DNA from 3 places in the Sporomusa aerivorans genome. Region 1 is predicted to be linked to each of the others. Evidence: riboswitches for the same ligand, from Rfam matches in the RefSeq annotation. Region 1 holds a riboswitch; each other region holds the start of a gene.
The links. Region 1 has a riboswitch for cobalamin ahead of SATMO3_RS05500 (hypothetical protein). Riboswitches for the same ligand answer to the same signal wherever they lie in the genome.
Positions count from the first base shown of each region.

Region 2: linked by a shared signal. The riboswitch ahead of cobI (precorrin-2 C(20)-methyltransferase) and the one ahead of SATMO3_RS05500 (hypothetical protein) in region 1 are both predicted to bind cobalamin.
Region 3: linked by a shared signal. The riboswitch ahead of SATMO3_RS09015 (TonB-dependent receptor plug domain-containing protein) and the one ahead of SATMO3_RS05500 (hypothetical protein) in region 1 are both predicted to bind cobalamin.

Region 1 is NZ_CP156926.1:1,246,186-1,253,350, reverse strand. Features, by position in the region: gene scpA (methylmalonyl-CoA mutase) at 1-1,332, opposite strand, end outside; gene SATMO3_RS05505 (methylmalonyl-CoA mutase family protein) at 1,329-3,497, opposite strand; gene SATMO3_RS05500 (hypothetical protein) at 3,518-3,853, opposite strand; cobalamin riboswitch at 4,143-4,325, opposite strand; cobalamin riboswitch at 4,507-4,691, opposite strand; gene SATMO3_RS05495 (TonB-dependent receptor plug domain-containing protein) at 4,931-6,871, opposite strand; gene SATMO3_RS05490 (hypothetical protein) at 6,959-7,129, shown strand.
Region 2 is NZ_CP156926.1:6,041,533-6,048,697, reverse strand. Features, by position in the region: gene lpdA (dihydrolipoyl dehydrogenase) at 1-1,284, shown strand, start outside; gene SATMO3_RS28825 (magnesium transporter CorA family protein) at 1,356-2,300, opposite strand; gene SATMO3_RS28820 (EutN/CcmL family microcompartment protein) at 2,310-2,612, opposite strand; cobalamin riboswitch at 2,900-3,084, shown strand; gene cobI (precorrin-2 C(20)-methyltransferase) at 3,195-3,917, shown strand; gene SATMO3_RS28810 (FecCD family ABC transporter permease) at 3,914-4,969, shown strand; gene SATMO3_RS28805 (ABC transporter ATP-binding protein) at 4,980-5,741, shown strand; gene SATMO3_RS28800 (ABC transporter substrate-binding protein) at 5,956-6,858, shown strand; gene SATMO3_RS28795 (ferrous iron transport protein A) at 6,998-7,165, shown strand, end outside.
Region 3 is NZ_CP156926.1:1,975,696-1,982,860, forward strand. Features, by position in the region: gene SATMO3_RS08995 (MATE family efflux transporter) at 1-586, shown strand, start outside; gene SATMO3_RS09000 (CarD family transcriptional regulator) at 747-1,334, opposite strand; gene SATMO3_RS09005 (acyloxyacyl hydrolase) at 1,571-2,134, shown strand; gene SATMO3_RS09010 (pentapeptide repeat-containing protein) at 2,487-3,137, shown strand; cobalamin riboswitch at 3,254-3,437, shown strand; gene SATMO3_RS09015 (TonB-dependent receptor plug domain-containing protein) at 3,576-5,426, shown strand; gene SATMO3_RS09020 (hypothetical protein) at 5,590-5,976, opposite strand; gene SATMO3_RS09025 (hypothetical protein) at 6,342-6,488, opposite strand; gene SATMO3_RS09030 (Na+/H+ antiporter) at 6,724-7,165, shown strand, end outside.

The sequences.
Region 1 (7,165 bases):
AAGTCCGGTATCAATAGCTTTCGCCATCCCCCCCAGGACTTCCACTTCCTGAATGTGAGCCCAGGCTTTATTAACCAGTTCCCGTGTCAGCGCCTCCACATAGTAAGAGCCGCCCCACGGATCGATAACCTTGCAAATATAAGTCTCGTCCTGCAGATACAACTGGGTATTACGCGCAATACGGGCCGAGAAGTCGGTAGGCAGCGCGATGGCTTCGTCCAGCGCGTTGGTATGCAGTGACTGGGTATGCCCCAGCGAGGCAGCCAGCGCTTCAATGCAAGTCCGGACAACATTATTGAACGGATCCTGTTCAGTCAGACTCCAGCCGGAAGTCTGGGAATGGGTACGCAGCGCCATCGATTTATTGTTTTTGGGATTAAATTGCTTGATAAGTTTGGCCCATAATAAACGTCCGGCCCGCATTTTGGCTACTTCCATGAAATAGTTCTTGCCGATAGCCCAGAAGAAGGCAAACCGCGGTGCAAACGCATCAATATCCAGTCCCGCTTTCAGACCGGTCTTGACATACTCCAGGCCGTCGGCCAGCGTATACCCCAGTTCGATATCGGCGGTAGCCCCGGCTTCCTGCATGTGATAGCCGGAAATACTAATACTGTTGAACTTGGGCATATTTTGTGAAGTATAGGCGAAAATATCGCCGATAATGCGCATAGACGGTTCGGGCGGATAAATATAGGTATTACGAACCATAAACTCTTTCAAAATATCATTTTGAATAGTGCCGGTAAGTACTTCGGCCTTCACTCCCTGCTCTTGTGCAGCTACAATATAGAAAGCCATTATCGGCAGCACCGCACCGTTCATAGTCATGGACACTGACATTTTGTCCAGCGGTATGCCGTCAAAGAGAATCTTCATGTCCAGAATGGAGTCAACAGCCACCCCTGCTTTACCGACATCGCCGACGACACGGGGATGATCCGAGTCATAGCCCCGGTGAGTGGCTAAATCGAAAGCAATGGACAGGCCCTTCTGCCCCATCGCCAGGTTGCGTTTATAGAAGGCGTTACTTTCTTCCGCCGTGGAAAAACCGGCATACTGCCGCACTGTCCACGGCTGGGTAACATACATGTTAGCGTAAGGACCGCGCAAAAACGGCGGGATGCCTGACAGATAGGCAAGATGCTCGACATCGGCCATGTCAGCCGCCGTATACAGCGGCTGAATGTCGATTTGCTCCATTGTCCGGTAAACCAGTTCCTCCACGGTCCTGCCCGTTTCCTTTTCGATCTTGCGGCGCCATTCCTCCCGGCTCACCGGCTGGCAGGCCGACTGAAACTCAATTGACGTAAAGTCCGGTTTTACGCTCATGCCTTCATCCCCTTTCTCTGCTGCAGCCGCAGTAAAATTCCCTGGCAATCCGCCCGGACATGGATGAATTCATCAACGCCCGCTTCCTTATATACCGCCTGCAGATCTTCCGGCGGCAAGCCCGCCAGAATCAGCCAGATACCAGGCGTCTGCTCTTTTATCAGCTTAGCCAGAGGCGGCACCAGCTCGGGATAAGTAGCATCGGTTGAACAAATAACGGCTACGTCCGGCTCAGCCTCCGCTACGGCTGCCGCCGCCGCCTCCACACTGGCAAAACCGTTATTGGTCAGTACACTGAAACCGCCGACCTCAAAAAAGCCCCGGCTGAAATCCGCCCGCGGCTTATGCTGCGGAATAGGTCCCATATTGGCCAGGAAAACGCAGACATTATCCCCTGTTTCTGCAGCAAATTGCGCCGTTGTCTGCCGGATTTTCTCGAACTGTTCGGACACCCTGCACACCTGCAGCCGGGATACTGCCAGCGGCTGTATTTCTTCCGTCCGGAGGGCCGCCGCCAGTTCCCCAACCGAGCTTCCGCTCATAGCTGCGCTGATGGCGGTTTCTACAACGGCAGCTCCAACCGTATGTCTGTTTTGCGCAAGAATTCCCAGTTGCAGCATACGTTCCACAGCATCAGTCAGGTCGCGATAGGTTGCTATCTCTCCCGCCCGTTTCAGCCTGAACTTTTCAGGCTTGCCAGCCGGTGTCTCCAGCAGTTGTTCCGCAAGGTTGGCGTACATATTTGTCCCGACAATAACATCTTTTCGTTTTCCCAGGTTGGCAAATCGTTTCTTAACTGTTTTCTCCGCATACTGCTGCGGCAGCCCGGCCCGCAGCGCATTGAACATGCCGCCCTGCTCCTCAATTTGCCGGAACAAATTCCAGGCTTTGCGCGCCAGCTCCATCGTAATGGTCTCAACGTACCAGGAGCCCCCTGCCGGATCAACCGGCTGCAACAGCGAGCACTCCTGCTGCAGAATGATTTGGGTATTACGGGCAATACGGCGGGAAAATTCATCACCTTGCCGGATTGCTTCATCAAACGGCCCTACATGCAGACTGTCCAAACCGGCCACGACCCCGGCGAACGCTTCCGTTGTCATACGCAGCATATTGACATAAGGGTCGTAAAGGGTTTTGGTAAAACGGGAAGTACGTCCGTGTATTTTGGTGCTGCCGGCTTCCTCACTGCCGCCGAAAGCCTGTGCGGCCTGCTGCCACAAAATCCGCGCCGCCCTTATTTTCGCCAATTCCATGAACATATTCGCGCCTAGCGAAAATGAAAATTGCAGATGTTTGGCGATATCGTTAAATTCAAGGCCTCGTTCCTGTAACGCCCGTACATATTCCACAGCCGTGCTTAAAGCAAAGGCCAGTTCCTGTACGGCATTGGCGCCGGCATCATGGTATGGGCTGCCGTCGGCAAGCAAGGTGCGCACTGCCGGTGCATTTTTTTGCGCCCAGATTGTTGCGCTGGCCATTTCATCGTACAGCGATTCCAAAGCAGCCGGCAGTTCACCCCGAACAGCCAGTATGCCCAGAGGGTCAGCAGCTATAAAACCTTGCCATTCTTTGATTTTTTCGCCATTCCCCCGTCCCAGCGCACCAAATAAAGCCAGTACCGGCAGCGGGCTCACTCCGGTATGCACCAGGACGGGAACTGTAGCTAATGAGACGTCCGCCAGCGCCTGCGACAAATCCTTTAGACAAGACAATGACAAGCCTTTGTTGCCGGCTTCTTCCGGCGCTTCGTCAGGATTATTTCCCAGCAGGGTCGGTGTATCAAGGCAGATATGCACTGCCGTTGTTCCCCGGCTCAGTTCATTCTTTAGATTTTGATTAAAGCTTTCCGTATCAGCTTGCTCGCATTCCTGTGCGATTAGCCAGGGTGAAGTCAGATATCCTCCTGCCAGCCGGCCTCTTAGAAAAGGCTGAGAACCTGGTAAAGAAAGATGCATTGTGCTATCGGCAACATTTTCCGGTCGATAGATTGGCTGCAGGTCAATTTCTTCGTAAGTTTTAGTAATCATTCTGTTGTCGAAGCTTGCTCCCTTAAGCGCCTTCTCCGCTTCCCCTTTCCAGTTCTCATAGGATGTCGCCGGGAATTCACTAAATAGCTTCTCTACAGTATGAGCAGCATTTCCTGTCTTTGTACTTTCTGCCATATCCATATGTCTCCCTTCTGTCAGGCCTGACTGATAACACGTACGCGGGTTACGCCAAAAGCGCTTTTGATCTGCGGCAAAAAATTACGTTCCACAATCGAACGATGCATTTCCCGGTCAGTAACCAGCCATATGACCTGGTCTTGCAACCGTACGGCGACAAGGCTTTCAATATAGGTGGTAAAATCGGACATTCTCATTAACTCTTTCAGTCTAAGCACACCAGTCAGCACTTCGTTGTTGGCAATACGTTCGGAAAGCGGGGTGAACTTCTCGGGCCGCAGCGAATGAGGAACCGGCATTATCAAATCCTGATCCCTGTTTTCCATCGAAGTTAGCTCCCTGTGCATCAACATGTAAAATCCTCCCTACAGTTTTTTATTATATATATAGGGGGCTTGAACCTACTCCCCACCGGCTTTTGTCATAAGCAAGCGTACCGTAGAGTCAGTCTCTGCCTCGTGAATAGCAACACCAACATCTTACTTTTCAGAAGAAATACCTGTTGCAATAAAATACCCCTGCCTGCAGCAAACAGGAAGGGGTGTGGTGATGTCAATGAGAACTCTGCAACTACTGCTAAAAGCAATAGTCGTCAGAAAGATGCCTTGTTCTCATAATCCCCTCCCCATCGCTCGCAGGTCAATCGGTGATTGTTAGACAGGCAGTTCTCCTGGCTCTGGATCATCGCTCGCCCAAACCTTCCCAAGACATTCGTCTCAGTGGCATATCTTGGGTCTGCTCCCCATTACAGTGGCGGGACCGCGCCGGTTTTTCACCGGTCTTCCCTATTAAGCCTGTTAAGGCACCAGTCTCATCAAATATGTAATTGTTTGTTGCAAAATGACGGCGGTCATTCCCAGCCTGCGGCGAAGGCAGACTGTAACCGGGCCATACAAATAAACCCCTTCCTGCGCAGGAAGGGGTATGTACAAACAAAGCTCATCCAAAACTGGTCTTACAACCAGAAAGATGACTCTTTAATCTCCTCCTCATCGCTCGTGAGTAAAACGGTGATTGTTAGTCAGGCAGTTCTCCTGGCTCTGGATCAACACTTACCCAAACCTTCCCAGGACTAATCATCCCAGTGGTATATTCTTGGGTTCGCTCCCCATTACAGTGGCGGGACCGCGCCGGTATTTCACCGGTCTTCCCTATTAAGCCCCGTAGGGCACCTAACTCGCATATTTAGTTTTAACTAAACATCGTTAGTAATTATATCATGTTTATACAGCTACTGTCAATTAACGTTGTGAATACAGTATTTTCGTATACTTCACGGATTGTGAAATATGACATCCCGACTGCCGGAACAACTGCATCCCCCTAGGGACAACGGGACAGGTTCAGTGTCCCGTTTTTAAAGCAGACGCCGGCAGCTCAGCTCTGCCTGTGGCGTCTGTAAGCCCCGGCAAATGGTTTGGCCTGCTAAATTAGAAAGTATACTTGTAGCTTAATGTCCAGTTAAACGGCAGGTCCAGATTCTCATATTTGTTCAGAGAATTATCCCGGTCAAGTATATTGTACAAATTCAGAGCGACCGTCTGGTTACGTTCCGGCTGATACTTAATTAGGGCATTTAGTTGGATACGGTCCGGAATATCACTGATGGCGCCGTTAATTTTGTAATAGCTTTCTTCACGGTCACCAAAAAATACAAAATTGAGGTTAGTCAGCCATTTGTCTTTATTGTAGGTTACCCCGGCGGTAGTTTGTACCCGGCTGTTACATTGTGTCCAGGAACCGCTTTCATTGTTCTCGGGATTGGAATAGCTAAAGCCGATATTATATTTCCAGTTGTCATTAACAAGCCTTACATATTCCAGTTCAACACCGGTGTTGCGGAAATCACCGGTGTTAATCATATATTCACGATCATTATCTTCTTTCCAGATAAATTGGTCTTTTATATCCATATGATAAACCGCCAATTTAACAGACTGGTTTTGGTCGATAATCTTTAACCCGGTCTCATAATTCCAGCCCTGTTGGGGTTTTAATCTGCTAAAATCACCGCCTGGCTGTGAAAAATACTGATTTATCGCCGGCATTTGAAATGACTTGCCGACATTGGTGTACCAGGAAGTATTGTTATTTATTTTATAAAGGGTTTGGAATTGTGGCAAGAAAGTGCTTATCGACTTGGCATAATCATCAATAAAATGCTCGCGCAGACCTAAGGTTGCACTAAAGTCAGGATTAACAGCATAGGTATAAGCGCCATATACGGCGAGGCTGTTACGCAGGGCATTTTTGCGAACGGCCGCATGATCGGTGGAAGGATCATGATAATGCTCGTTCGCCAGCGTAACGCCGGCAATCAACGTGTCCAGGTCATTTCTGAGATTCCAGGTCTTCTGGTTATCCCAGTTTATGCCGTACATATCATACCGCTCACTAACGCTCCATATCTTGCTTGCATAGGTATATTTATCGGCAAAAGCCCGTCTTTTGTTAAAAGACAGCACCGATTTAAAATTATCTTCTTTGTCGTCATAGATCAAATTGATATTATTCCGGGTATCATTATATCTATATAACAGAGGACGGGAACCATTGACATTATACCGGGGACGATTGGACTCCAGATCGGTATACGACCAGTTAAGATTCAACTTGTCGCTTAACTGCGTTGTAAAATAAACACTGTCCTTGGTACCTTTGTCTAAACCCCATGGCTGTACTGTTCCATTACTTTTAGTAGTAATATTCGCTCTGGAAGTCCTGTCAACATCACCAACATAATCCCGGTTCAGATAAATAGCACTGTCGCCGAATTGCGAGCTTACAGACCAGCTTTTACTATAGTTGCCGTCCGTTATGCTCACTGTGTTTTGCTGGGCTCCGCCCGGCTTTTTGGTAATAATATTTACCACTCCGGCTAATGCTTCCGAACCGTACAGGGTGGCTCCTGCCCCCCTGATCACTTCAATTCGTTCGACCGCTGCCAGCGGAATGCCGGTGGAGCTATTATAGTTCAACAAATTGACCGGAGCACCGTTGACCAGAACCAGCGTTCCCTTATCGAGGCCACGCACAAGGGTCCGACCGGCAGACATGCCATATTCCATACCTGCCGGGCCATAAGACATGCTGTTAAAGCCGATGGTATGCTCCAAAGCGTCAAAAACATTTACCGCACCGGTTTCTGCAAGGTCTTTGGCGGTAATAACCGTTACCGCCGCCGGCGTCCTTAAGTCCTTGGTCTCGCTTCTTTGGGCCGTAACCACCACCGAATCCAGCGTAAAATTGTCCGCTTCCTCCTCAGCATCAGCCAGAGCGGTACCAGCCGGAAAAAAGACGCTGTTGGCCAACAGCAGAGCTAACATCACTTTTTTCCACAGAACCGGTTTCACAAGACATTTCTTTTTCAAAAATAATTTCCCCTCTCACTAAATAAATTATAAAGAAACACGGCTTGTCCCAAGCCTTTGGCGAAGGCGGAAGCCGATGTTGCCTTTATGCTGAAAGAAAGTCATACTTTCTTTCAGTTTAAAATAACAGCTTGCTGTGCATCCATGCTTTCAGGTCATGCAATAGCAGCTTTTATTTTCAAAAAAACACGGCTTGTGTATCGGGCAGCAGGCAAAGCGGCAACCGCTGCTGACTTAACCAACCCAGGCGGTGGCTAGCTAACAGGACAAATAAAAGACCCTTCCTGTAAATGC
Region 2 (7,165 bases), 1.7 Mb from region 1:
TGCCTGAACAGGGGCTGTATTCCTACCAAGACATTGCTGAAAAGTGCGGAAAAATGGGAAGATTTGCAGCGCTGCGCTGAATTTGGCCTTCAGGCCGGTGAGGTCGGCTTTGATTTTAGCTCAATTGTGGCGCGGAAAGATAAGGTAGTCGCCGGTCTGCGGGCCGGTATTGAGCAACTGGTGAAAAGCAATGCTATTACCGTACTCCACGGTACAGCCGTACTGACAGGCGCCGGCAGCCTTGCAGTGAGTACGGCGTCCGGTACGGAAACTTATGAGACCGGTAAAGTAATCGTTGCCACCGGTTCGGCGCCCAGCTCGATACCGGTACCGGGACGGGAGTTGGCCGCTGTTCTTACCAGTGATAATTTGCTGGAACTTACGGAGGTACCTAAAAGCCTGCTGGTAATTGGCGCCGGGGTGGTCGGCCTTGAATTTGCTTTTATTATGAAAGCGTTTGGCTGTGAAGTCACCATCGTGGAAATGCTGCCAACCATTTTGCCGATGGTGGACAGCGACATAGTGAAACGCATCGGGCCTGTACTGCGCAAGCAGGGAATAAAAACGGTGGCCGGGGCCAAAGTGACGGCGATTGAGGAGGCCGCTGGCGGCGTGACGGTAAAAGTGTCTACTGCCAAGGGCGATCAGGAATTTGCAGTGGAAAAGGTACTTGTAGCGGCAGGACGCCGGCCGGTAACCGAGGAGCTGGGGCTGGCTGAGGCTGGCGTTTTCTATGACCGGACAGGTATTAACGTCAATGAGCGTATGGAAACAAATATTCCGGGCATCTACGCCATCGGCGATGTAACCGGCCAAAGCATGCTGGCCCATGCCGCCTCGGCAGCCGGGATTGTTGCTGCAGAGAATGCCATGGGGTTAAACTCGGTTATGGATTATCGCGCAATTCCCAGTTGTATCTTTACTACCCCCGAAATCGCCATGGTAGGGCTTACGGAGGCGGAAGCCTCAAACCAAGGGCTGAGCTATACCATCGGCCGGTTTAATTTTGCCGCCAACGGCAAAGCTGTGACCATGGGGGAACCCGACGGCTTGGTAAAAATAATCGCCGCTGCTGAAACCGGCAAAGTACTGGGTATGCATATTCTGGGGCCGCATGCCAGTGATTTGATTATGGAAGGGGCTCTGGCCATTCAGAATGGCTTAACCGCCCGGGATATTGCCCATACCGTCCACCCCCACCCAACTTTGTCGGAGACCGTAATGGAGAGTGCCCATGGCACTTTCGGCGAAATCATCCATCAGGTTAAGATGAAGCCCAGATAGAGAAAGTGCGCCTAAGTGAGAACAAGGAAACCCGTGACAGGATGTGCAATCCCGGTCGCGGGTTTGGTCTTTTATAACATGCCTTTTTTCCGTAATACCAGGCCGGCCACGCTGCTGGCAGAGATGCACAGCAGAACCACTGTCCAGAAGCCTGTTTCCGTGCCCTGAAGCGGCACGATGAGGCTCATGCTCCAGAAGCTGGAGATCATGGTTGGAATAGATAACAGGATAGTTACCGCCGCCAAAAATTTCATAATATAGTTTAAGTTGTTGGAAATGACCGAAGAAAATGCATCCATCATACTGCTTAAAATATCGCTGTAGGTTTGTACTAGCTCGAGTGCCCGGCGGTTTTCAATAATGACGTTTTCAACAATATCCTCATCGGCTTCGTCCATTGGCAGGAGATGACGCATCTGCGGATTGGAGCGCAGCCGGAGAATGCTTTCCAGCACGATAACGTTAGCCCGTAAAGCTGCTGTAAAATAAGTCAGGCCTTTCTCCAGATTGAGCAACTGGAAGACTTCTCTGTTGGTGGTGGATTTGCGTAAATGCACTTCAATTTCATCAGTGCGCTGCCGAATGGAGTGAATATGCCGCAAAAAAGCATTGCCTGCCTGATAAAGTATCTGGAAAAAGAACCGGGAACACTTGCGGGTGTCGAATTCGGGGCCGACATTGTCAGGAATAAGCGTGGAAGGTTCCAGGCTTATTGTGATGGTTAATTCCGGTGCTAAAATGATGCTGAGTGGAATTGTATCGTACTGATCGGCACTGCGAGCTAACGGTATGTTAATGATAATAAGCACACACCGGTCATGGAGTAAAACACGCGGACAGCTGTCTTCTTCAAAAGCATAGCGCAATAGCTTATCCGGGATCGCCGTGGTCGATGAGATCAAAGCAAATTCCCCGTTCGAAGGCTGGGCGGCTTTCAGCCAGGCGCCCTTTAAGACTGAAGGGTCAAAGGGAACTTCCTCTAAGCCTGTAGCGCTGCTGCGGTAGGTTGTCAGCATAGCGGCGGCCTATACCTTATTGACCCAGTATTGTGATTTGGAAATACCCTCCAGTTCGATGTGTTCAACAATACCGACTATGGCAGCATCCACGGCGCTGTCTTCGTTTTGCATAATTCTGCGGGCCGAGCTGCCTGTCAGTACCAGCACGGTTTCGCCGTTGCCCGCTCCTACAGTATCAACGGCCACTTGTAAACTAATTGTATTCATGCCATCCAGATTCAAGGGCTGTACGATGAGCAGCTTGCTGCCGATAAGGGTATCATTTTTCGTTGGAGCGACAACCGTGCCGACGACTTTACCAAGCCACATAATAATCCTCTCCTAAAAGTAAGCTTAGTCTTCCAAAAAGGGATTACCCTCATCGGAAAGTTATAAAAGGATATATGATACTATATTTTTGACTAAGGGCCCTGTTTCCTATGTGGTTTTTTGTGCTATCATAGTGGATTATTGCGGCTGAGAATAAGCTGGGCGGAACTGCACTATAACTATGCCAGGAAAGCGTCGGAAAAACCTGGAAAAGCAGCGGCTTCCAGGGGTATTAGCGGTAAACTATAATTTTCTTGACTTTTCGTAAAGTTAATCATACAATCTAAGTAACTAAACATGGAACAGGTGCCCGATTGGGCTTAATAGGGAAGCCGGTTTAAATCCGGCACGGTCCCGCCGCTGTGATGGGGAGCCAACTGCAACAAGCCACTGAAATAGTGTACTATTTTGGGAAGGCGCAGTTTGGCTATGAACCTAAGTCAGAAGATCTGCCTGTTTGACAATCACCGTTTTTCACCCACGAGCGATGGGGAGGGGGTTTGCGCGTTAGCTTGGGCAAAATTCTCTGTCATACCGTTACGGTGACAGGGATTTATTTATTTTAAGGAGTTGTTTTAGATTATGGCAGGGATTTTTTACGGCGTTGGTGTAGGGCCTGGCGACCCCGAATTACTCACTTTGAAAGCTATTAATGCAATAAAGTCGGCAGATGTGGTTATTGCTCCCCGTACCGAAAAAAAGGACGAGAGTACAGCTTTGTCCATTGCCAGGCCGTATCTGCAGGAAGGCACCGAGATTTTGGAACTGGTATTCCCGATGAACTATAACGCGCAGGCATTGTCAGATGCCTGGGTCAATAATAAAACCACTATCCTGAAGTTATTGGACAGTGGTAAAAAAGTGGCTTTTCTTACACTGGGTGATCCCATGCTGTACAGTACCTACATGTATGTTTACCGGCTGCTTGAGGCTTCCGGTCATCAAATTGTTAACATTCCCGGCGTTAATTCTTTTTCGGCAATCGGCAACCGCCTAGGTGTGCCGTTGGCAGAAGGCGGCGACATCTTAAGCATTGTTCCGGCCACTATTGATGATGAACGGTTGGAAAAGGTGCTGGAAGTTTCCGATAATGTTGTGCTTATGAAGGTATATAAGAACTATACAGACATTGTTGAAAAACTGCATAAACACGGCATGGTGGAAAATGCCGTGATGGTTTCCAAATGCGGTCTGGAAGGCGAGGAAATTGTCCATGACCTGGCAGCCGCCGGCACACAAAAGGTGAATTATCTGTCAACCATTCTGACAAAACGCTCCAAAGTGAGTAAACACGCATTGGCATGAGTAGTACATTAACGGCGCTCCTTAGCCGTCAGCGCTCCAAAACCCGCCTGGCGGGGGGGATACTGCTGGCGGCTATGGCGCTGTTTACTTTGGCCGCTGTTGGTTTTGGACGTGCTGATATCAGTATGATTGATGTGGCCTCTGTTATTTACGGTAAAATATCGGGCAGCTCTGACGCCTACAGCCATATTGGCGCAGCCAAGACGGCTATTATCTGGGATATTCGGCTGCCGCGCATTTTAGCGGCCGTTGCCGTCGGCGGCGGTCTGGCTGTGGCCGGTGTGGTGTTTCAGGCGCTGTTAATGAATCCGCTGGCTGATTCCTACACCATGGGAGTATCTACCGGTGCGGCTTTTGGCGCCAGTGTGGCTATCTATTTGAATATTTTTACGCAGGGAGGCCTGCCGGTTACGGTGTTTGCTTTTGGCGGCGCGGTAGCTACTCTTCTTGTCGTCATGTCCATGGCCCGGGTAGGCGGCTATGTTTCTTCGGCCAATCTGGTGATTGCCGGGATTATTGTCAGCAGTATTTTATCGGCCGCTATCAGTATGGTCAAAAGTCTGGCCGGTGAACAGGTCTCAGCCATTGTATCCTGGCTCATTGGCAGTCTGGCCGCTAAAAGCTGGGAGCATGTCCTCTACGGCTGGCCGCTGATTTTATTTGCCTGTTGTCTGTGCTATTATTATGCCGAAGACCTTAATATTGTTTCTCTGGGTGACCGGGAGGCCCGCAGCCTGGGGATTAACGCTTCCCGCCTACGGACAATTCTTTTGGCGGCTGGGGCGCTGATTACGGCGGTATGTGTGGCCATTGGCGGCATTATTGGTTTTGTCGGTCTTATTGTACCTCATATGGTCAGGATGCTGACCGGATCGGATAATAAGGCGCTTATCCCCCTCTCAGGGCTTACCGGCGGCATTCTTTTACTTACCGCCGATACCTTTGGCCGTTCAGTCGGCAATATCGAAATTCCGGTCGGTGTATTGACAACCCTTTTGGGCGGTCCCTTTTTTGTTTATATATTCAGGATGCGCAACAAGACGCTGCAATAGGAGCGTTACTATGATAAAAATTGAAAATGTTAGTTTTAATTATGCGGCCAAAGAGGTTCTCAGAGATATCAATCTCGAGATCAGGCAAGGCAGTTTCAGTGGCATCGTCGGACCAAACGGTTCAGGCAAAACAACACTGCTAAATATTATCACCGGACAGTTACCGGCTGCAGCCGGAACAATAATGCTAAAAGGGCGGGATATCGGTTCTTATCGGATTGAAGAACTGGCCCGCCATATTGCTATTGTACCGCAAAATATGGATATACGCTTTCCCTATACCTGCCTGGAGATAGTAAGTATGGGACGGACACCGTTTAAATCAAGGCTCTCTGGCCTTACCGACGAGGACCTGACCATCATTGAAAATGCCATGCGTCTTACAGACACACTGGATTTTGCCGGCCGGCTGGTTACCGAACTCAGCGGCGGCGAGCGCCAGCGGGTGCTTTTTGCCAAAGCGCTGGCGCAAAAACCCGAGATTTTATTCTTGGACGAGTCGTTTTCCAATATGGATATTTATTACAGCATTAAGTGTCTCAACCTTTTAAGGGAACTTTGCGCCAGTCAGGGATTGACGGTTGTGGCCATTATCCATGACCTGAACCTGGTAAGCGCCTTTTGTTCCGACGCTGCGGTTTTAAAAGCAGGGCGGCTGGTACAGTACGGCAAGGCGCCTGCTGTGCTCGCGCCGGAGCTTATCCGGGAAATTTTCAACATTCGGGTTGTCCGGGCCGGTGAGACAGGACTTGCTGTGCTTGCCGACATATAAGAACAAGAGTTGCTCCTGCCTCGATAGAAAATCCAATAAAGGATTATTGTCCAGACAGGGAGTTGGTAACGCTTCGCCGCTGGTGCTTAATCTACGCTGTTACCAGCACCCTGTTTGAAAATCTTTATTGGCTGTCATATATATTTAATGGGGGATTAGTCAATGAAAAGCAAACTATGGATGGTTGTGATTTTTGTTCTATTGGCGTTAGTCTTTGCCGCTGAGTGCGGCGCCAGCAAACCGAGTCGCTGGCACTGGTGACGGGACGATAAGAATAACCGATGACTTAAATCAGACCATTGTCCTTAAAGCACCTGCCAAGCGTATCATTTCGCTGTATTCAGCTCATACCGAAAATCTTTTGGCATTGGGGCTGGAGGCTGAAATCATCGGTGTCAGTACCACGGAAACCGAGCCGGCAGCTAAGAATAAACCCGCTTTCGACTATCGCGCCGACCCGGAAAAGGTCCTGGCGGCCCAGCCTGATCTAGTTGTCATCAGGCCCTTTGTCAAACAAAGCAATCCTGATTTCGTCAAAACACTTGAGCAGGCCAATATCAAGGTTGTCTGTCTCTATCCCGAGAAATTTGAGGAATTTGACAGTTATATTCAGAAGCTGGCGGTACTGACCGGCCGGGAACAGCAGGCTGCCGACAAGTTAGCGGCTTTCCATAATAAGCTCAAGACGGTGGCTGAACATATTGCCAAGGTACAGGCTAAGAAACGAGTGTATTTTGAAGCAACGGCTACCGAATACCGGACCATTACTGTCGACAGTATGCCGGGTACGGTGCTTAAGCTGGCCGGCGGCAGCAATATAGCGGCCGATGCTCAGCCGTTAAAAGCGGCCAGCAGCATTGCCGCCTACGGCAGCGAACGCTTGCTGATGAAAGCGGAGGACATCGATGTTTTTCTGGCGCAGCGCGGTCCTATGAACCCGGGGATAACGCCGGATATTATCAGGCAGCGTCCGGGCTTTGACAAGATCAAGGCTGTGCGGGAAGGAAAAATTTATATTGTGGATGAAAAGCAGGTATCCAGCCCGACTTTCCGGTTGGCCGACAGTGTGGAACAGTTGGCTAAAATGCTATACCCGGAAGTATTTGCCGGCTCGTAAAAATCAAATCCTACTTGACAACTTATGATTAAAACCATATAATGAAATTGATAATAATTGTCAGTTATATAACAATATTGTTGGCAATTATTTTTTACATAACTATTGATAATGATTATCACTATTGGAGGAAACAGTTATGACACTGGCTCAAGCAAAACGAGGTCAACGGCTGTTGATCGCTGCTATTCCCAACCCGACTGTCCGGGCACAAGCAATCCGTTTTGGCATTTCCGAAGGCGCTGAAGTAGAGTGTTATGAGAAGCTGCCGGCAGGTCCTGTGGTTGTTGGCAGAGGCAAGCAGGAG
Region 3 (7,165 bases), 730 kb from region 1:
TATTACGCTTATGCGTTATGTAGGCGAAGTCGGCGTAGCTGCCTTCACAGCTATTAGCTATTTGTCTTTTATCGGGAATAATATTCTGATAGGATTATCAGATGGCGTTGGCGCCATTATTAGTTATAATTATGGCAGTGGCAAAATGGAGCGGGTGAAAAAAGTATTGCAGCTTGCTGGTTTCTCAGCCTTCGTTATCGGTGTAGGACTTTTCATAGCTATTTCTGCCTTTGCCAGAGAAATAATCGTGATATTTTTAGATGTGCATAATGATACTGTTCTTGACTTTGCTGAATACGGCGCCAAACTATATGCTTCAGCCTTTATAGTAAATGGATTGAATATCGTTGCATCAGGTTATTTTACTGCTATTTGCAAACCACAAAGCGCGGTCTTGATTGCATTGAGCAAAGGCATAGTTTGGATAGGGGCGGGTATTGTCATATTACCGGAATTATTCGGTATAAGAGGCATATGGCTAACTGTACCTGTTGCTGAGATGCTAACATTACTATTATCTGCAGCATTGCTGTATAACCATTATAAGTACCAAAGTCGGCGGGTTCCCCCCCAATTTGAACAGTGAAATTATGAGGCGTGAAGTTGGCGCAAACTGCATATGAATTACGATAAAAACAGGGAACCATAATTCAGGGTAGAATTATGGTTCCCTGTTTGCTAATACCAACCAGTTCCTTAGCGGTATCGGAAAACAGTGTCCCTGTCCCCCTGTTTCCACAGGGGGATTATTCCGGCATGCGATCGAGAATATAGGGAACAACCTCGTCAGGTGAAATGTTCAATGCTGTCGCAAATTCTTCATTTAATTGCTTTTCAGCACTGTTCATAATACCTTCCTCTGTCTTGGTTAATTTTTTATTGACGGCGGATTTCGCTTTTTTATCTAAATATAGCGTCTTAATAATTTTTATCCATTCTTCGGTCTTGCCTGTTTTAAGCGCGGCCCGAAATTGCTCGCTGCGCTGTTTCTCATTGTCTACTAAAACGGGTTCTATCTCGGGCATCATGGCTATCAATGCTAAAATCTCATCTTTTGAAATGATTGGTCTCATCGCAGCATTGGAATTATTCACGGGAGTCTTAATGGTCACATTAGTGTTGTAAACAGGCTGTAACACATAGTATTCAGTTTCAGTTTCATTACTGCTGCTAAACTTATCTTTTATAATATCTGTAATCCGGCATACTCCCGTTGCGCCGTATACAACATGATCATTTATTTTGAACGTAATTAGACCCCCTTTGCGTTGAATATATTCAACATAGTGTGGCTTGTTTTCATAAGAAATATTTATCCGATGACTAAGCTTCAGATGGGGTTAAAACTCCACTTGAAGCTTAGTCTGCTTTATTGCGTGGGCAGTCCCGGATAGTCGCTGTGTAGGTCCTGAGTTTATCATTCGTAAAAAAAAATTTTGTACTTAACAGGTAAATCATTACATATATGGAATATTAATAATGTTTGCGTACAACAGGGATTTTTGGAGGTTTTACATAATGTAGCCATATAGTCAATAATATAAAGCAATCATACGAGGAGTGTCGTAATATGCGTAGATTAATTTATTTAGTAGTAGTCATTAACTTTTTGCTGATTTTCACGCCGGGACAGTATTGTTATGCAGCTGATTCCAAGCTTGAGCTGGATTGGGACTACCTGACTACAAGCAACAATGACCGCGATCTGGATACGGTATCGCTGCATATACTAGAGAAAATTTCTGAGAAAAAAAATAAGTCCATATACCGGGGGATTACAATCACTCGACCGATTGGAAACGTAACTCTTGAAAACCAGACACACTCTCAAGAAAGCTCCGCAGTCGGTATCGGACCAATATACATGATTCGCACTGAAAAACATTATTCTGGCAAGCTATTGGCAGCATTAGATATAAGCGGCGGAGTTATTTTATACGATAAACCATTTCCGGCAGGAGGAAGATATTATAATTTTATGTGGCGGGTCGGGCCTAAACTTATTTATAAATTCAATGACAGCTCTTCAGTAAATGTAGGATATACGCTAATGCATGTTTCTAACGGTTTTAGAACTCATAATCCCGGGTATGATACCCGCGGCGTTTCAGTGGGGTTTGTATCAAATTTTTAACCCGGTAGAAGTTGTGAGTCCCTGTGTTTCATTTCCCCAAGCCTGCGTTCTTAGAAATAGACCGGCAATCATCCATAATGATGATTGCCGGTTTGCGCTTTGGTAAATGACCATCAGTAATATGCGATTTATTCTTAGAAATTCCTGCACACAACCTTTACAGCGGAATTCTACTATATATAAGGGCATTGATCAATTTGCTGACTACGTGCAAAATCCTGCATCACAGTAATTCAACAGGATCTTTGTATTTAAACGGTAAATATAAGGTTAATAGGCCCTTAGTGTTACAGGACAGCGATAGGCTAACAGGAAGAATAACAGAACGATTTTATTAGCTTGAGGTAATATCATGGTCAAAAAATTTGCTAAATCCAAATTAGTAACGCCAAATCTGCCTCCCGAATTACCCTTGACGTATAAGAACGGGTTTCACGACGAAGACTGCCTGGAACTCAGCCTTATACAAGACTGTACATTAGAGGTTCAGACTGCTGAAAACGTTGCTATTAACCAGGTTTTATTTAAAAATGTTGTTTTTAATTCCGTTCATTGGCCCTCCGTCAACCTAACCGACACTATCTTTGAACAATGTGATCTCTCCAATGTGGATTTCAGTCAATGTTTTATGGACCGTGTCCGGTTAACCAACTGCAAGCTGGTTGGTATTGACCTGACCGAGGCATCTTTGAGAAATGTTGCTATTGATAACTGCAATGCCGCTTATTCCGTGCTGCGTTACACCAATTGTAAGAAAGTCAGCCTTCAAAACTCTTCTTTTACTGAGTCTGACTTTTACTCCGCCACATTAACTGACGTAAGCTTCTCACATTGCAATCTTGATAAAGTCCAATTTTCAGGCGTTAAACTTGCAGGAATCGATCTTAGCACCTGTCAGTTTTATCAGCTGGGCCTAACCACAGATAACCTTCGCGGTTGTATAATCGCTCCCGCACAGGCAATTGCTCTTGTTAATATATTTGGGGTGGTTATAAAGGAGTAGGAGATAGAACACACTTTCTATTAACTAAAGTAAAATTTTACTGCTAGAGGTGAGCCGGAGAACGGTATCGCTGATTGACTTTTGCCAATAAGTTTGCTATACTAGCAAAAAAAAATTGCATATTGGACGAAACAGGTGCCCGCAAGGGCTTAATAGGGAAGAACGGTGCAATACCGGCGCGGTCCCGCCACTGTAATGGGGAGCGAACCCAAAATATGCCACTGAGACGAAGCGTCTTGGGAAGGCTTGGGCGAGCGAAGAACCAGAGCCAGGAGAACTGCCTGCTTTGTGAATGCCTTTTACACCTACGAGTGATAGGGAGGGGTTTATTTGGTTTGTGCTTATAATGAGTAACGCCATTCTTTCTGATTGCCTGGGAAGAATGGCGTTTTTTGCTGCGGAATTATCTTAATGCGAGGAATGAAAAAGGGGATGCCAATGAGTACAAAGAGTAAAAAAAATAAAAAGAATATATTAGGAAAAATGATCTATTCAGTAATTATGCTGGGGATAAGCTGTTCTTCCATACCGGTATTTGCTGCGGAGGAAAGTGAATTTTCCCTTGAACAAGTAATTGTAACTGCACAGCGTTATGAGAAACGCGATGTAGATGTAGCGGCTTCTACCGAAATTTTAACTGAGAAGGACTTGCAAAATACTGGCGCCAGTAATTTATACGACGCGTTGAAGTTTTCGACCGGCATCGAAATGCAGCAATATGGTACGGCAGGTTCGTCCCTAGGCAACATGTACAGCAAAATTGTTATCAGAGGAGCCGCCGGCGGCACGCTGGTACTGCTGAACGGAGTGCCGCTTAATGTTCGCGCCACCTATGACTTAACCGATATTCCTGTTGAAAACGTCGAACGGGTAGAGATTGTCAGAGGCGGCGGCTCGGTTCTGTACGGCAGTGAGGCAACCGGCGGTGTCATCAACATCATTACCAAGAAAAAGCGCGATAATTATTTTAAGACCGGCTGGGGCAATTATGGACAGCAAGAGCATACCCTTGGTTTACAAGCCGGTAATTTGGGTATCGGCTATCAATATTCGGAATGGGGTACTCGTAAGAAGGTCGCTACTGATGGAACGAAGTGGGTCGGCCCCGAGAATAATAATCTAAGCCTAACTTATTCATTTAGTGATAAGTTAGACTTAGCGGTTAATCATATTGAATCAGAATATCGCTATATTACAAGCAAAGCGGATACAAAACAGAATGTTGACAGAAATAATATGCAGTTAACTTATCGGGATGATCATTTCCAAACAACGGCTTATTATGTAGACCGGACACGTGAAAAAGACGCATTAACTTTCTCGGGCAATAAACGTGCGGTTGATGAGGAAAAGAACAGAAACTACGGGCTTGATCTGCAAAAAGACTGGGGGTTAGACAGTGGTAAAGTCTTATTTGGCGGTTCCTTTAAGCGGGAGGAATATACCCCGTATAAGGAGTCAAAACAGACTAGAAACAACTTTTCCGCTTATACCCAGTATGAAAAGCAGGTCAGTGATCTGAATACGCTGATCTTAAGCGCGCGCGAGTCCTGGACAACCGGAGCGCCCGGTGATTATAACAACACCAACTTCAGCGGCCAGATGCAGTTTGTTCATAAGCTGGCTGAAGACGAGAATCTGTATGCCAGTGTGGGGCAATCTTATAAAATGCCGGATTTGCATCAGATGTACAAAACGGAGCCCGGCGCCGACTTGAAGCCGCAGACAGGCACACACTACGAACTGGGTTGGAAGAAAGATGCTGGCGACCATAAGTGGCGTGTTGCGTTGTTCCATTATGGTATTGACGACAATATCACGGCTACATATACGGGCACGCCCGGAGAATTTACCTATAAAAACGAAAATTTAAAAAATACCGGTGTCGAGCTGGAATGCACAATTAAAGCAGCAGGCAGTCCCTTTGGTTACAACTATGCCGTCAGCTACGGCAATCCCAAAACCGAATCCATCAATAAAGGCGTTTCATCCGGATGGCAGCGAGATTACTCACGCTGGCAGCTTAAAGGCGGCGTAACGTATCAGCAGGACAAGCTGAGCGCTGCCCTAAATGCTTCTTATATGGCAGAGCGGGTACTGAGCGGCATTGATACCAAACCGTATTTAGTTACAAATTTAAACGTAAATTATGCGATGACAAAGAACCAGAGTCTTTTCCTAACGGTGAACAACTTGCTTGACAGGGATGATATCTCCTACCGGTCGACTTCTAACGCTTACTATTTCACACCGGCCAACTACATGATGGGGTACAAAATGACATTTTAACAGGTGGCTTGTATTTGTCGACAGCTGTTCCTTTATTGCCTTTAAGCGGGTTGGATTAGCAAGTGCGGGCCTCCCTTGCTGTGTTAATCTGTGAGATACTGATGAAAGCGTTCAAAAAACTGCGGGCAGGCGCGGCAGGGATGCCCGGCGGAATAAGCCGGTATCAATCGGTTTTTAAAGCCGGGCATAATCCACTGTAATAATAGAGATCATCTTTCTGCGTAAATATCAGCCGGTAATATTGACAATAAGACAACTCCTTATCATAGTGGATGCACATTTCGCAGTCCTGAATCAGAACTCCCTGCTCCCTGGCCAGCCGCGCAATACGAAACTGGCCGCCTAGCAAAAAATTCAACCGGCTTATATTAAAAAGATCCGTATGCTTTGCAAGAACAGGATACTTTTGCTCAAGCAATAACTCAATATCACTTAAAACCAAATCGAGGACGGCATCAGGGTCCCAAAATGCCTGGGCATCAGTACCCTCGGCTAATTGATTTGTTGCCGCGATTTCCTCGTCCAATTCTTTTTTTGCCGAATTCCTCATCGTTCAATTCCTTATCATTTTTCTTTACAGACTATTTGTCTGCTGCCTTTTAATATACCAATAGACTGTTGAAAGTGCAATCCTGCGGCCTGCGCTTTATTTTACACCGGAAATATGGGATACCAATAAAGAACTGTCCGGCTTTATTAGTTAAAGACTGTCTGTGCATTGCAGGATAGTCGTTCTGGTTATTTAACCTTAACCAGACAAGCGAGGTTTGGAAGAAAAGGTGGATAGGGGTGCCGGGAGGCACTCTTATAACCTCAAGCTTAAGCAAAGAAATAACAGCGATATCCACAGGCTTACGTGTGATATCGCTGTTATTTTTGAAATAAAAAACCTGGGGTGCAGGGCGGGGAATAAGATCAATCCTCCTGGCTCTCTCCCTCTTCTCTTTTACGAGCTAGTCGGAGGATCTCGTTAACATTCCTATCTATTTCGCCGATTTGATTTTCCAATCTTTCCAGTCGTTTTTTAAATGCGCTAATGACATCACGAGTTTCTTCAGACACATTTGACACCTCCTGTTTTTACATAATATGTTTTATAATGTAGTAGAGTGACAAAAAAGTCGCCCACCGGGACGCGCCGGCAGGCGGCTATTGCTGTTTAGCCGACGACTAACCTTCAGATGGGGTTAAAACCCCACCCTGAAGGTTAGTCTGCTTTATTCTTTAGCATATGGCGGAAGATTATAGGTATATTGGATATATTATATTTCATTAAGAGATGAAAAGGAGAATCAATGTGGATTTGTTGATGATAATCTTACTATTACTTTTCAGCTTATTGCTTTCGAATATTGTGAGCCACTACATTCCGTCTATACCAGCAGCACTCATTCAAATAGCTATTGGTATAATCCTTGCATTGGTATTTGCGGGTAATCCATTTGAACTTGAAACGGAGTGGTTTTTGTTATTGTTTGTTGCTCCGTTATTATATAATGATGGCAGGCATTACCCGCGTGAAGAATTATGGAAAATGCGGGTACCTATTCTTAGCAATGCAATCATTCTTGTTATTCTTACAACAATCATGGGAGGCTGTTTTGTTCATTGGCTGATACCTGACATTCCGCTCGCTGCAGCATTCGCTTTGACAGCTATTTTATCGCCAACAGACCCTGTAGCGGTAAATGGGATTGCCAGACGCATTCGAATTCCGGAAAAGGTACTCTCACTTGTTA